2 regions of the Peptoniphilus rhinitidis 1-13 genome follow, and region 1 is predicted to be linked to the other one. Evidence: a T-box and tRNA genes for the amino acid it is inferred to sense, from the RefSeq annotation. Region 1 holds a T-box; the other holds one or more tRNA genes.
The links. A T-box is a leader RNA that pairs with one kind of tRNA and senses whether it is charged. The one in region 1 lies ahead of serS (serine--tRNA ligase), so its partner is inferred to be a tRNA-Ser.
Positions count from the first base shown of each region.

Region 2: it encodes a tRNA-Ser, which carries the amino acid that the T-box ahead of serS (serine--tRNA ligase) is inferred to sense. The anticodon was not compared.

Region 1 is NZ_BAEW01000004.1:124,480-132,805, reverse strand. It holds gene RH95_RS04445 (vWA domain-containing protein) at 1-25, opposite strand, end outside; gene RH95_RS04440 (AAA family ATPase) at 18-926, opposite strand; T-box leader at 1,325-1,488, shown strand; gene serS (serine--tRNA ligase) at 1,526-2,812, shown strand; gene RH95_RS04430 (calcium-translocating P-type ATPase, SERCA-type) at 3,038-5,737, shown strand; gene RH95_RS04420 (CPBP family intramembrane glutamic endopeptidase) at 6,307-7,194, shown strand; gene RH95_RS04415 (GntR family transcriptional regulator) at 7,301-7,681, shown strand; gene RH95_RS04410 (ABC transporter ATP-binding protein) at 7,678-8,326, shown strand, end outside.
Region 2 is NZ_BAEW01000002.1:98,090-106,415, forward strand. It holds gene RH95_RS01930 (PSP1 domain-containing protein) at 1-514, opposite strand, end outside; gene RH95_RS01935 (DNA polymerase III subunit) at 516-1,448, opposite strand; gene RH95_RS01940 (cyclic-di-AMP receptor) at 1,448-1,738, opposite strand; gene RH95_RS01945 (cyclic-di-AMP receptor) at 1,747-2,073, opposite strand; gene tmk (dTMP kinase) at 2,070-2,678, opposite strand; gene RH95_RS01955 (aminotransferase class I/II-fold pyridoxal phosphate-dependent enzyme) at 2,675-4,027, opposite strand; gene RH95_RS01960 (biotin--[acetyl-CoA-carboxylase] ligase) at 4,089-5,069, opposite strand; tRNA gene RH95_RS01965 (tRNA-Ser) at 5,129-5,218, shown strand; RNA gene ffs (signal recognition particle sRNA large type) at 5,222-5,486, shown strand; gene RH95_RS01970 (hypothetical protein) at 5,487-6,230, opposite strand; gene ispE (4-(cytidine 5'-diphospho)-2-C-methyl-D-erythritol kinase) at 6,217-7,062, opposite strand; gene RH95_RS01980 (Veg family protein) at 7,285-7,551, opposite strand; partial or broken gene RH95_RS01985 (IS30 family transposase) at 7,784-8,326, shown strand, end outside.

The DNA of each region.
Region 1 (8,326 bases):
TTTTCAGTCTATTTTCATCATTCAAATAAATCAGCTCTATCCATATTTTTTGAAAAGAGAGTGTCAATTACATCTGTAACAATTTCTCTTTCGTAATCATCAAAGGTTTTGTCTACGATGCCGAGTTCAAGCGAGTCTTTTATATCAAGACCTCTATTCATAAGTTCTATGGAAGAAAGAAGTCCACGAAGGTCAATTGATTTGGAAGAAATTTCTGAATTTAAAGATTTTTCTTGTAAATCTAAAAATAATTTTGTAAAGATTTTTATTGCACCATTATTTAATTTTGTATTTTCTTTAAATAATTTTGCCAAGTCATTTTCAGAAATAGTTGGCATATCAATTACTAAAAATCTTGAAACAAGTGCTTCGTTTAAATCTCGAGTGCCAATGTATCCGTAGTTCATTGTCGCAATAAATCTTGTCGCATCGTGAAGATTTAATCTATCATATCCTGAAATATCCAAGACTCTTCTATAATCGAGAGTTGAGTGCACAACAGAAAGGGCTTCATTTTTTGCCATGTTTATTTCGTCAAAAACTGCAAAGCCACCTTGCTCTGCTGCTTCATAGACTGGTCCTTTTTTTAAAGTAACTTCGTTATTTTTGAAAGTATCTGATCCAATTAAATTTGCTGGATCAGAGGAGATATTAAGGGAAATTGTCCAAAGGGGTCTTTTAAAAAGGTATGCTAAATTTTCTGCAAGTACATTTTTTCCAGTTGCTTTTGGACCAGATAGAAGTATATTTTCTCCAGATAAAATTGCTACAATTGCCTTCTCCCAAGTTTTTTTGCCGTAGTATTTATATTTTATTTTTGGAATTCTATATTCAAAATTTTTATTTAAGTCATGTGTTTCTATAAATTCATCTACATCATTTAGTAGTTCTGTTGAAATGCCTTGGGAAAGTAAAAACTCTCTCATTTCATCACCTCTAGTGTATTATAACAAAAATTTATATATATAATGAAATATTTTGATATGATTTGTTTATGTGGTACAATTTGATAGAGGAAGGTGTATTTTATGGCAATTGCAAATGGAATGGCAATTTTTGGGATTGTTCTTTATGTAGCGATCTTTGTACTTATAATTTTGGCAATACTAGCACTTATAAAGTATTTGAAAAAATAACGAGGGGAAGTGTTTTATGGAAATTTCAAGCAAAATGATGATGGCATCAGTTTTTTATATAATTTTTGAAATTGCAATTTTTATACTTGTAATACTAGCTATACTTGCACTTATAAAGTATTTGAAAAAGAAATAAAATTTAAAAGTATTTGAAAAAATTTTTCCTTATGATATAATGAAAAAAACTACAAAAGACAATAACTGAGAATAGTAATTTTAAAAAGTTTTTTAGAGAGCAGATGTTTGGTGTAAATCTGTAAAATTTTTAAAACGAATCCACCTCATAGTCTATTTAATTTTAAGTGAACCATTAGGTTAATTAGGGTGGCAACGCGGGTTTCTCGTCCCTTTAGGGATTGAGGGACTTTTTTTAATTTAAGGGAGGATATATGTTAGATATTAAATTTGTAAGAGAAAACCCAGAAGCTGTAAGAGAAAATATTAAAAAAAAATTTCAAGAAGATAAGCTTCCACTTGTTGATGAAGTTATAAAGATAGATGAAGAACTTAGAGATGCAAAAACTAAGGGAGATAATCTTCGTGCAGAAAAAAATAAAACGTCAAAGGAAATTGGAAGTTTTATGCAAAAGGGTGAAAAAGATAAAGCGGAGGATGCTAAAAAAAGAGTTGCTGAAATAAATGAAGAAATAACAGGATTAGAAGAATCTGAAAGAAATCTTGCTGAAGAGCTTAAAAAGAGAATGCAAGTAATTCCACAAATGATTGATAAAAGTGTACCGATAGGAAAAGATGACAGTGAAAATGTGGAAATTGAAAAGTTTGGAGAACCAGTTATCCCTGATTATGAAATTCCTTATCATGTTGATATTATGGAAACTTTTGACGGAATTGATTTAGATTCTGCTAGAAATACTTCTGGTTCAGGTTTTTATTATTTAAAGGGTGATATTGCAAGACTTCACTCTGCAATTTTATCTTATGCAAGAGATTTTATGATTGATCGTGGTTTTGAATATCACATCCCACCATTTATGATTCGTTCAGATGTTGTTACTGGTGTAATGAGTTTTGCTGAAATGGAAAATATGATGTATAAGATTGAAGGTGAAGATCTTTATTTAATTGGGACTTCAGAGCATTCAATGATTGGTAAATATATAAACACAATTACCCCAGAAGAAAATATGCCCCTTGCAATGACTTCTTACTCTCCATGTTTTAGAAAAGAAGTTGGAGCACATGGAATCGAAGAAAGAGGAGTTTATAGAATTCACCAATTTGAAAAGCAAGAGATGGTTGTAATTTGTAAACCAGAAGATTCAAAGGATTGGTTTGTAAAATTGTGGCAAAACACAGTTGACTTTTTCCGTTCACTTGAAATTCCTGTGAGAACTTTGGAATGTTGTTCAGGTGATTTGGCAGATTTAAAAGTAAAATCTCTTGATGTTGAGGCATTCTCTCCAAGACAAAATAAATATTTTGAAGTTGGATCTTGTTCAAACCTTGGAGATGCACAAGCAAGAAGGCTTAATATTAAACTTCGTGGCAAAGATGGAACTTACCTTGCACATACACTTAACAACACAGTTGTTGCACCGCCAAGAATGTTAATTGCATTTTTAGAAAATCTTCTTCAAGAGGATGGCAGTGTTAAAATTCCTAAGCCACTTCAAATGTACATGGGTGGAATGGAAAAAATTGTTCCAAAAAAATAATTTGGATTAAAATTTTTGAGTAATATTTTTATAAATTATTTTAGAAAAAAATTGTTTTTATTAGAATAATTTGATATAATTTATTCACTTTGGGGAGTAACTTTTAAATTTTCAGTCGTCATTACGGCATTGCCCGGCTGGAAAGCTTATTATTAAGTATGTGAGACCGATGTATATTATATATATATATGCGGTCTTTTTTTAAATTTTAGAATAGGGGGAATTATGGAGAAAAATTGGTACAATCAGTCGCCTGAAGAAACGTTAAAAAACCTTTCAACAACTAAGGAGAGTGGACTGACAGAAGATGATGCAAAAAAAAGACTTCAAGAATATGGAGAGAATGCTTTAGAAGAAGAAAAGAAAAAATCTTTTGGAGAAAAGTTAAAGGAACAATTTTTAGATCCGATGATAATAATTTTAATTGCAGCATCAATTATATCTATTTTTATTGGAGAAGCACTTGATGCAGGAATTATTATCGCAATTGTAATTGTAAATGCAATACTTTCAATTCGCCAAGAGGGAAAGGCAGAAGAAGCCATAGCAGCTCTTCAAAAAATGTCTTCACCAAAGGCAAAGGTAATAAGAGATGGCGAGCACATGGAAGTTGATTCTAACACAATTGTGCCAGGGGATATTATTGTTTTAGAAACGGGAGATATTGTCCCAGCAGATTTAAGACTTATTGAATCATCAAATTTAAAAATTGATGAATCATCTCTTACTGGAGAATCTGTTTCTGTTGAAAAATTTTATGATAAAGTTTATGATGGCAAAATGGAAATTGGTGATAGAGAAAATCTAGCATACTCTTCGACTATTGTGACCTATGGACGAGGAGAGGGAGTTGTTGTAGAAACTGGGCACAATACAGAAATTGGTAAAATTGCGACATCAATTGCTACAGTTTCCGATGAGCAAACTCCTTTACAAAAAAAACTTGCAAAACTTTCAAAAACACTTGGAATTTTAGTAATAGTTATTTGTGCTATTGTAATGGTTGTAGGACTAATTTATAAACACGATCCTCTCGATATGTTTATGACTGCGATATCTCTTGCAGTTGCAGCAGTACCAGAAGGGCTTCCAGCTATTGTTACAATTGTACTTTCAATTGGAATGGGAAAAATGGCAGAAAAAAATGCCATAGTAAAAAAACTTTTAGCAGTGGAAACTCTTGGAACTACAACAGTAATTTGTTCAGATAAGACTGGTACACTTACACAAAATGAAATGACAGTTACAAAAGTATTTACTGATGGAAATGTATATGAAGTTTCAGGAACAGGTTATTTACCAAAGGGAGAAGTCATAAAAGATGACAAAAAAACTCATGTAGATGAAGATGAAAACTTGAAACTTTTATCATCAATCGCAGCACTAACTAATGATTCAAAATTGAAAGTTAAGGGAAGCGAAGCATCAATCACAGGAGATCCAACAGAGGGAGCACTTCTAACTTTTGCAGAAAAGGCAGGTCATTCTACAAAAAATCTTTATGAAAATTTTGAAAGGATAGAGGAAATTCCTTTTGATTCTGAAAGAAAGATGATGACAACTTTTCACAATAATTATTTTGACGATATTGCATCTTTCACAAAGGGTGCACCAGATATTGTATTAAATAGATGTGACAAAATTTTAATTGATGGAAAAGAAGTTCCATTAGATGATAGACTCAAAAAAGAAGTTTTAGATAAAAATAATGAGTTTGCAAGATCTGCACTTAGATGTTTGGGCTATGCTTATAAAAAACATAGAGATATTCCAAAAGAAATAAGTTCTGAAAATATTGAAAAGGATATGATTTTTGTAGGACTTACTGGTATGATTGACCCAGCAAGACCAGAAGTTAGATCTGCAATAGAAGAATGTAAAACAGCAGGGATAAAGCCTATAATGATTACAGGTGACTATCTTGAAACAGGACTTGCAATTGCAAAAGATCTCGGTATTGCAACATCAGATGATGAAGCAATAATGGGAAGAGAATTAAATGAAATGAGCGAAGAAGAACTTAGAGAAATTGTAAAAGAAAAATCTGTCTTCACAAGAGTTTCTCCTGAAAATAAAGTTCAAATTGTAACTGCACTAAAACAAAATGGACATATCGCAGCGATGACAGGTGACGGAGTTAATGACGCACCTGCAATAAAGAGGGCAGATATTGGTATTGCCATGGGAATAACAGGTACAGACGTTGCTAAAAATACTGCTGAAGTAATTTTGACAGATGATAATTTTGCCACAATTGTAAATGCAGTTGAAGAAGGTAGAATTATTTATTCAAATATTAAAAAATTCGTTTCATATCTTCTTTCATGTAACTTGGGCGAAGTCTTTATAGTTTTAATTTCTATTTTAATGAATTTGCCAGTTCCACTTGTTCCGATTCAATTATTGTGGCTTAACCTAGTGACAGATTCATTCCCAGCACTTGCACTTGGAGTTGAAAGAGGAGAATCAGACATAATGAATGAAAAGCCTCGTGACCCAAATGAGCCAATACTTGATAAAGAAATAAAAATTACAGTTGCAATACAATCCATTGCAATAACTGTAGCAACACTTATCGCATATTTAGTTGGTCTTAAATGGTACGGAATAGGTGAAGGAATTGCCCATGCTAGAACAATGGCGTTTTCATCATTAATAATCTGTGAACTTTTAAGAGCCTATACATCAAGATCAGTTGACAAGACAGTTTTTGAAATTGGAGTTTTCACAAACAAAAAATTAGTAATGGCAACAGCATTTTCATTTATACTAATGCTTGTAGTAATCTATGTGCCAGTATTAAATGATGCCTTTGAATTAATGGATTTAGGACTAAAAGAAATTGGAGTTGTAATAGGGTCAGCAGTAATACCACTTTTAGCTGGAGAAATACAAAAGAAAATAAGATTTAGAAAAAATAAATAAAATTCATGTTAAAATCCGACAGAGAAATTCTCTGCCGGTATTTTTATTGTTTAACTTTTTGAAAAATAAATATACAAAAATTAATAACAAGTGAAAATATAGCTAAAGTTAAAAAAGCTTTAGACGTGCTAATAATATTCATTCTTAAAAAATAATTTGAATTTTTAAAACTAGATAAAATAAAAAAAGTTATAGCAAAAATTATAGAAAAAATACACATCTTAGCAAGGTTTTTTACCACTAAAAAAGTTCCTCCATCTATGTCTATATTAGTATAAAATTTTTTAATATTTTTTTCTAAAAATATATCTACTTTTTTATGTACTTTCAATTAATATCACCATCCATATAATATATTATCACAAAAAAGTTTTAAAAAGAAGTAATTGACTTTATTTAATATCTTATATATATTTAATACAGTACTTTAAAATATTAAGGAGGATTTATGAAAAAAGATTTAAAAATTTTTTATGTGTGTGACATTTATAATTCCCTATATAATGGGATTTGCAATTTATTACTGCAAACTGCACAATATAAGCACAAATATTTATCCATTATTTCAAATGTTTATGCCATTTCTAGCTGTAATAGCCTTGTTATATAAAGAAGATAAAAGTATTTTAAAGATTTTTCCTTTTAAAATTCATATATTTACAAGTATTTGTATATTTGTATTTGCTATAATAAATATTTTTTATCCAAATTTTGATAGCTTTTCAGGCACTATAATTTTAATATCAGCTATTGCAATGATAATAGCTATTTTCATCATGGATGAAGATCTTAAAAAGAAAGTATCTCTAGATAATCCAAATAAAAAGATGACATTTCTCATGTGTTTAATTTTTATATTTATATATTTTTTTAGATTATTTATTGGATGCATATTAGAAGGAGAAGCAATGGAATTTATAAAAATCTTTAATCTTAATAATTTAAAAGTTTTTATTTCTATTATTATTTTCTCTTTTTTTAATATTATGCCATTTATAGGAGAAGAATACGGTTGGAGGGCATATTTAGCACCAAGATTAAAAGAAATTTATGGCATTAAAAAATCTGTTTTACTCACAGGTTTTATTTGGGGAATATGGCACTTGCCTCTTAATTTATTTTATTACTCAGATGGACTATTGACATCGCAAGTTTATTCAATACTTGTACAACTTGTATTTTGCACATTTTTGGGAATATTTTTAACTTATACTTACAATAGGACAAAGTCAATTTGGGCACCTGTTATGATTCACTACTTAAACAACAATCTTGCCTTATTATTTGTCTCAGACTTTCCTAAAGACATATTTTCTGGACAACATTATGATTTAAAAGGAACCTTGTTTTCAATAGTAAGTTCAATTATATTTTTTGGAGTTTTTATATTTTCAAAATACATTCGGGATGAAAATCTTTGGGAAAAATCTGTATATGAAAAGATGAGAGAAGGCTAATTAAATTTAGTCTTTTTTTGTTGCAAAAATTTTATAAAACTCTTGACAATTTTATTTCATGGGATTATAGTGTAAATATAAAGTATATACACTTGAGGTGTTGTGAATGAAAATTATTATTTCAAATGACAGTGGTGTTCCAATTTATGAGCAGATAAAAAATCAAATCAAAGCTCAAATTATTTCTGGAGATTTAAAGGAAGATGAATCTCTTCCCGGAATGAGAACTCTTGCCAGTGATTTAAAAGTTTCTGTTATAACGACAAAGCGAGCTTATAATGACTTGGAGCAAGAGGGCTACATTTATTCTATGACTGGGAAAGGTTCTTTCGTAAAAAGATTAAATGGAGAAATGGTGAGAGAGAATGCAATTACAGAAATCGAAAGACATTTTTATGATGCTATGACAGTTGCAAAAATGGCAGGAATCAAATTAGATGAATTGCAAGAGATTTTAAAAACATTAGATGAAGTGGGTGAACTATGAATAGTATAGAAATAAAAAATTTAAATAAAGAATTTAAGGATTTTGAACTTAATATAGAAAATTTAGAAATTCCTAAGGGTGCAGTTATTGGTCTAATTGGTGAAAATGGTGCAGGAAAAACTACATTTTTAAAATGTATTTTAGATTTGTATAAATACGATGGTGAAATAAAAATTTTTGGAGAAAAAGTACACAAAGAAAGTTTTGAAGAAATTGGTGCAGTTCTTTCTAACTCTTTTTTCAGCGATAATTTCAAAGTAAAAGATGTTGTTGATATTTTAAAGGTTGCTTATAAAAATTTTGATGAAAAAATGTTTTATGACTGTGTAAATAGATTTAAAATGCCAAAAAATAAAAAGTTAAAGGAACTTTCCACAGGAAATCTAATGAAATTAAAAATAATTTCTGCAATTTGCCATAAGCCAGACCTTTTAATTCTAGACGAGCCAACATCTGGTCTTGATCCAGTGATTCGCGATGAAATAATAGAATTTTTATTTGACTATATAAGAAATGACGATAGGACAATTTTATTTTCTTCACATATTTTGTCTGACATAGAAAAAATTGCGGATTACATTATTTACATTCGTGATGGAGAAATAATTTTCTACGATGAAAAGGATACTTTAATAGAAAATTATG
Region 2 (8,326 bases), on a different contig from region 1:
CGCTTAAAAATGTGGAACAACAAGTTGCTCTTCCACAACAACCAAGGCCCCCAACATACTTTGCTTCATCACGCACGCCAATTTGTCTAAGCTCAATTCTAGTTTTGAAAATCGCAGCCAAATCTCTTACTAATTCTCTAAAATCAACTCTTCCATCTGCTGTAAAATAAAACAATAATTTAGAACGATCAAAGGTATATTCGCAGGAAATTAATTTCATATCTAGCCCATGTTCTTCAACTTTTTGCTCGCAAATTATTATTGCTTCTTTTGCTTTATTTCTATTCTCCACATTGATATTTTTATCTTCTTCGGTAGCAAGACGTATTACAGGTTTTAATTCTCCCTTTATAATTTCTTCATCTATTTCTTTTACAATCTCAACTCTTCCAAATTCAAGACCTCTTATAGTTTCTACAATTACGTAATCACGAGTTTTTATATCTATATCAACGGGATCGAAATAATAAATTTTGCCAGTCCTCTTAAACCTAACTCCAGCTATTTTTATCATCTCATTCCCCCAATTCCATCAACAAGTTTTCTATATTTAAATCAAAATTAATATTATTTTCACTTCTTTTAATTGCATTTATTATTGCATCATAGGACTTCAAAGCTCTTTGTATATTAACATCCTGAAGTTTCAAAAGATCTAATTTATCGACATTTACAATATTATCTTCTCTTCCACTTTTTAAGTAAATAAGATCCAAATACCAAATCAGCATAAAATTTAAAATATCTCTAAAATCATCTTTATTTTCCTTAAAAAAATTCATCTCATCAAAGATAAATTCACTTCTTCTAATAATTTCGTCTAAAGCTCTTATAATCTCTTCTCTCTTTGACAAAAGTTCTGGATCTTCTGAATATTTAAGGGCAAGACTTACATTTCCATTGGACAGCCTTGAAAATAGTTTGGCATTTTTTTCTGAAATATTTTTAGAAATTAAAAATTTTTCAATTCTATTTTCTGAAATATCTGAAAATTTTAAAACTCTACATCTTGAAATAATTGTGGGAAGAATTTTTTTCACTGTACTTGATATTAAAATAAGTATCAGGTAATCCATAGGTTCTTCCAAAGTCTTCAAAAGTGCATTTTGCCCCTCAACTGTCACTTTATCAAAATCATCTATAATTACAACTTTATAATTTCCAGAATAGGGCTTTGAAAAAGAATCTTCAATTATCTCTTCAATTTCTTGTTTTTTTATACTGTCTTTACTTTTTACCACTAATAAATCAGTATCTTCATACTCATCAATCCCATTAAAAAATCTAAGAGTCTCTGGATCTTCTTTTAAAATCGCTCTTGCAAAATTTTTTGCATGAGAAAATTTTCCTATTCCCTTGGTTCCACAAAAAAGATAAGCATGGCTAAAGGATTTATTTTTTAAATCCACTTCCAAGCTATCTATTGCCTTTCTATTTTCTAAAAACATCAAATTCTCTTTGATTCTTCCAAATCAACAACAAAAATTGTAGCTCCAGAAACTTTGAAATCTCCCTCTTCTCTGTGAATATCTTCTGGCTCAGTTAATTCTTTAAATATTTCATAAATCTTTTCAAGTTCGCTTTCTTTACAACCCAATAAAAGAGTTGTATTACCTGACTTAAAAAAACCACCAGTAGAAGACAATCTAGTAACATAAATATCTTCATCTAAAAATCTATCTATTATCGCATCTGTATACTTCTCTTGCACTATTGCTATCATCATTTTCGTATTCATAATATCACCTAAAACTTTTTAAAATCAAAAACATCAATTACAAAAATAGTCGCTCCCCCAACTTTTACTGTTATTGGGACTGGAATCATGGCTTGCCCAGGAATATTTATAGGTTGAATTGTCCTTCTTACTTCTCTAGTCTTTGAATTTTCTTCGATTATATCCATGAACTTGTCGTGGTCTTCATCTTCTATTCCTGAAAGAAGAGTTACATTCCCAGCTTTTAAAAATCCACCAGTAGAACTTATCTTTGTAACTTTAAAATCATTTCCGTTAAGAATTTTTACTAATCTTTCGCTGTCCTCATCTTGAACTATTGCGATTACAAGTTTCACACAATCATCCTTTCTTTAAGAACTTTCATGCAGTCGCAAAAAACTTCTTCAATACTTTTACTAACATCTATAAAATAAAAATTATCCTCTTTTTCCAGATTATTGTAATACTCTCTGACCTTTTTGTGAAATTCATCTGATTCTCTTTCCAATCTGTCATAAGAATTTTTGTCTTTTCTAAGAAGAGTTTTTTTATCTGTCCTAAAAATAAAAACAATATCTGGCTTAATATTTCCTGTTGCAAAATTATTTATCGCCATTATATCTTCTAAATCCTGTCCTCTTGCAAAACCTTGATAAGCTAGAGAGGACAGCACATATCTTTCACACAAAACTATATAGCTATCCCTTAAAGCAGGAACTATTTTTTCATAAGTGTGCTGAGCTCTCGCAGCAGAATACAAAAGAGCCTCGGTTCTTTTATCCATCTCTTCTAAATCTTTATCTAAAATAAGTTCTCTTATTTTTTCACTTATTCTAGTGCCTCCAGGCTCTCTCGTCTTTAAAACCTTTTTATTTTTTTTTAGAATTTCTTCATAAACTAAATTTGCAATTGTCGACTTCCCAGAACCATCTGGCCCTTCAAAAGTTATAAATGCACTCATTTAACTACCTCAATTTTTTTGTCTAAAAGACCAATTACTTCAATGCCTTCACTCAAAAATTTATCTATACTTTCTATTATATCTTTATTAATAACTTCACCAAAACTAGCCAAAGGAACTCCTGGTGGATAAGCAGCAATAATAGTTTTCGCAACTCTTCCACAAGCATCTCTATAATCTACATATTCCCCCTCACTTAAAAATGCTTCTTTAGGAAACATTTCTCTTTTGGGTATCTCAAAATTTATAGGAAAAATTTTTCTGCATTCGTTTATGTCATAACTTAAGATTGCCTCTTTTAATTTTTTTATTTCCTTACTAGTATTCATCGGGGAGATTATTGCGAGGGCATAGTATAAATCACCCATTTCAAGTCGTATGTTTTTATTTATTAAAAAATCCTCCACAATTTCTTTTCCTGTCATATTAGGAATTCTGAATAAAAATTTCATTGGGTCATTTGCTATTATAGATTCATGGCTTAAATTTAAATTATAATTAATTTCATTTTTTAGTTCTTCTAAATCAAAGATTCTATTTTTTATTTCACTTCTTCCAATTTCGTCCATATATTTTAGTCCAGCTTCCATTGAAAGCATGAGTAAATACGAAGGCGAAGTTGTGTTATAAATATTAATATATTTTAAAAGATCTTCATGAGAAAACCTATCTGTTCCTCTGTGTATAATTGCACTTTGTGTTAGAGATGGAATCATCTTGTGTGTAGAGTTTATGACAAGATCTGCCCCAGCATCTAGTGCAGAATATTTTTTTAAATCTGAGAAATAAAGGTGAGCTCCATGAGCTTCATCAACTATTACTACAATATTTTTGTCATGCAAAATACGTATAATTTCTCTTAATTTTAAGATTCCTCCAAAATAATTTGGACTTACCAGTACACAAGCCTTTATATCATTATCATTTATTTTTTTCAAAAATTCCCTTTTATCTATTCCAAAATACATTCCACGATTTTTATCATAAATGGTGTTTAAATAAATTGGATCAAGATCATTTAATAAAAGTGCGTTATAAATTGACTTGTGAGCATTCCTCTGAATTAAAATTTTGTCTTTTGGTTTTGTCACCATAGAAATAGCAATATGAAGTGCCCCAGTGGAACCATTGGTTGTCATGAAAGATTCCTTAGATTCAAAAAGATTTTTTATCTCTTTGTGAAGATCTGCTATTGCTCCCTCTGGATTTAATAAATTATCTGTCCCCAAAACTTCTGTCAAATCCATCTCCTCTGACAGATCAAAAAATTTATTTCCTTTATGCCCTGGCATTCCAAAAGATATTTTATTTTTTACTTTTTCAATTTCATCTCTCAATGGAGTGTTCATCTTTTCCCTCTAAATCTTACTATTAATTATACTATAACTTTTTATCATTTAAAAGTTAGCCCTATCTATAAAAATCTCCTTTTATGGAAACTTCTCCACTGGATAAAGTTAATTTTTCCTCTCCAGTGTCTACAATTAAGTTGCCTTTTTTATTTATATCAATTCCCTTTGCAAAATATTTTTTCCCATTTAATTCAAAGCTAAGTTCTCTTCCAATTACAAGGGAATGTTTCTTATAATAATCAATCACATCTTCTTCTTTTTTTACAAAATTATTTTCATAAAAAGAATTTAAAATGCTTGATAAAATTTCATTTCTTATAGTATCTGTGTCAATATATCCAGCAATATCTTTTAAATCCTTGAAGCTATCATCTTCTGGTTCATTTACATTTATTCCAATTCCAACTATTACAGAATTAACTTTTCTAGATTCAAAATCTGCATCAAGTTCAGAAAGAATTCCGCAAATCTTTTTGCCCTTCATAAATAAATCATTTACCCATTTTATCTCTGCCTGTTTTCCAGTGGCATTTTTTATACCTTCTGCAACTGATACAGCTGCCTTTACAGTGATTAAATCAAAATATGAAAAGTCAAAATAATCCTCTGGGTGTAAAATTATACTAAAATAAATTCCACTCCCCCTTGGCGATTCAAAAGTTTTTCCTGTCCTTCCACGTCCACCTTTTTGCATATCAGAAACTATTACTGTAAAATCCTTGACATTTTCTGAATAAAGTCTTCTTTTTGCCTCTGTATTTGTAGAATCTATTTCGTCAAAAACAATTACGTCTATATCTTTTAATTCATCTCGAAGACCCTTTTTTATACCTTCGCTAGACAACTTATCGTCACTTTCTATCAATCTATACCCTAGTTTTGTCTGAGATTCAATTTGAAACCCACTTTCTTTTAAACTATTTATAGCTTTCCAAATTGCAGTCCTTGAAATATTTAACCTTTCTGCAAGTTCTTGTCCTGAAATATAATTTGCCCTATTTCTTTCTAATTCTTTTAAAACAATATCTTTAGTTTTCAATTTATCACCTTATTCTTGACTTTTTATTAAATCTACTGTAAAATTATTTTCTAGACTGTGGAGAGATGTCCGAGAGGTTGAAGGAGCCCGCCTGGAAAGCGAGTATACATGCAAATGTATCGGGGGTTCGAATCCCCCTCTCTCCGCCACTGCCATGCTAAGCGGGAAATTAGCGATGTCCTGTACCTGCAATTCGCTAGAGCAGGGCTGAATTCTCTGTCGAGGATTTTATTTTTGCAGACTGCCCCTTATAAGTGGTGTTGATAATTGGGTCCTGCGCAACAGAAACTTATGAACCGTGTCAGGTCCTGATCGAAGCAGCACTAAGTAAGATCTTTTGTGTGCCGCAAGGGTAGCCTAGTTTGAGCTAACTGTAAGGGTACCGTGGGAAACTAACTTTCGACACAGAGTGCATGGCTACATATTGTCCCATTTATTGGGACTTTTTTTATTGTCTTTTTTTAATAATTTAGAAACATTTAAAATTTCATTTCTCTTTAAAATATTTTTCTCCCTTAAATATTTTTCACCACGAGAATAAAATCCCCGTTTTGAATATGTCACATAAAAATAATCTCTAATATAATTTTCCTTTCTATACTCATAATCTTCCAAAATTGCATCTGTATTTGAAAAAATTTCCTTATCACAAAAATAATTTTTAAAAAAATCTTTCTTTAAATGCAGACCACTTGATGCCAAAAAAATCAAATCATAGTTTTTTAAATCTACTTTACAAAAATATTCATCGCAAATCTTTCTCACAATTTCATCAGCAACTCCGTCGTTCGAAGCATTTATCAAAATTGGAACACTTATATAATCAACTTTCCCATTGGAAAAATAGTCTAAAGATTTCTCGAAAAAAGTAAGAGGCGTGGAAAGGCATAAGACTTTTTTGTCCTTTAAATTTTTCCTAAGAGAACTTTCTCCGAATTCTGCTTTACTAGAATTTTTAAAAAAATTTATTGCATCAAAGTCCATTACATAAATCTTTTTATCTTTTTTGAAAAAGCTTTTTAAAAATTCTATTCTGTCATTTACATCTTTTCTCTTATAAAGTCCATAATATTCAAATTTATCATCTACATAATAATTTAAATTATCAATGTGCTTTTCATATAAACCCACAATACCAGGTCCTGTGTCAAAAACAGCCAAAATCTTCACCTACCCTCACTTTAAAAGTATTCTCATACTTACCTCTAAAAAATAAAAATGCCTCTTCTAAATCATATTTATTTTCAAAAATCCCAAAAACTGTGGCACCACTCCCACTCATAAGCGCTGCCGAATTAAAAGAAATCATTTTTTCTTTTATTTTTTTTATTTCTGGATACATAGAAAATACAACTTCTTCCATTTTATTTTTAAGACAATCATTTAATTTTTCTATATCTAAAGAGTAAATAGAATTCAAAATTTTATCAAATTGAATTCTACTTTTATCAACTTTCATCCTATCGTAAACATATTTTGTAGAAATTCCAAATCCAGGATTTACAATAAGCACGTTTTCTAATTCTATATTTGGCACATCTTCTAAAATATCTCCAATTCCTTTTGCAATCTTACTTTTTCCAGTCATCATATATGTAAAATCTGCACCAATGCATTTGGACATTTCTATTAAATTATCCTTGGGTATTTTTAAATCATAAAGCTCATTTAAAGCATAAAAAGTCGCCGCACCATTAGAAGTACCCCCTGCAAGTCCTGCTGCTATGGGGATTTTCTTATTTATATCTACTCTAAAAGGAAGATCAAAACCCACTTCAGTTTTTAAAACTTCATAGGATTTGTATATCAAATTATCTTTTATATCAAAATCAAAATTTGGAAAAATCTCAACTTTGTCACTTTTAACAAATTTCATTTCATCATATAAACTCGTCATAACCATTAAAGTTTTTATTTCATGATAATTATCTTCCCTCTTTTTTAAAATATCTAGAGATAAATTCAATTTGGCATGTGCCTTTTTTATAATCATAAAACACCTCAAGATAATTATAATTCATAAATAAATTTTTTGCATCTTAACTCTTTTCTATTTTTTTATTTATTTTAACCAAATCTAAAACTAATTTATTTTTACAACTATTAACTTAAATAAATTTCTGAAATTAATCTGTAAATCTTAAATTAATTAAATATTTTTTTAACTTAACTATATAAATTTGTGCAAAAAAATAAGCTGCCTAAGCAGCTATCTTTATGAAATCATCTTTGCATCCTTATAACTAACATCTTCATCCAAAACTGTAACTCTAACAGTTGAAGTCAAAACATCTGAATAAGTATAACTTGCTGTTACAAGTTCTTCTCCATTAAAGACTTCAAGTACAAAAAGACTTGGATAAATTGCCTTCAAAATTCCTTTTCTAGTGACAATTTTTTTTCTACCCTTATTGGCTTTTACAATCACTTTTTTCCCAATATGGTTCTCCAGCTCTCTCTTTATTAATTCCATTTGATTCATATGCTATCAATTCCTTCCAAAGACTTTTAATACATAATTATTATACATTAAAAATCTTCTCTTGTCAAATAAATCTATAATTTTACTCTATATTTTTTTCTTTGTCAATATTTTTTATAATTTTTTTGTAGTTTATAAATTGTATATTTAAATTAGCCACCTAAGAACATAAAAAAGCATCCCTAGGGTACAATGTAATAAAACAAAAAAATACAAAGGAGTACCCATCAAGATGCAAGATAATAATAACACAAAAGGAAAGCATTTAACATACACTGAACGATTATTAATTGAACGTTGGAAAAATAAAGATAAAAATCAAATAGAGAAATTGCTAAGCTACTTGGTAAGGCTCCTCAAACGATTAATAATGAAATAAATAGGGGTCTGGTTGATTTGTCTTTTAATGGTGGATTTGTAGAATATTCTGCCGATATGGCTCAAAACCATTATGATTGGAATCGAATGGCCGTTGGTAAGACTAGTGTTTGGTCTCCTGAAAAAGATGAAATTATAAGAGCAGGTATCTTGAATAAGTTATCTCCTGAAGTTATTTCTCAAAAGAAAGGCATGCCTTGTTTTTCGACTATTTATTCTTGGATAGAAAAGGGATGGATTAAAGGTATTTGTAAAAAGGATTTAATCTATCCTAGGAAAAGGAAAAAGACTTTTCATAAAAAAACAAAAGATATTCGAAAAAGGGGTGGGCTCTCTATTGATTTGCGTCCAAAAGTTATTGAAAATCGTGAAGAAGTTGGTCATTTTGAAATTGACT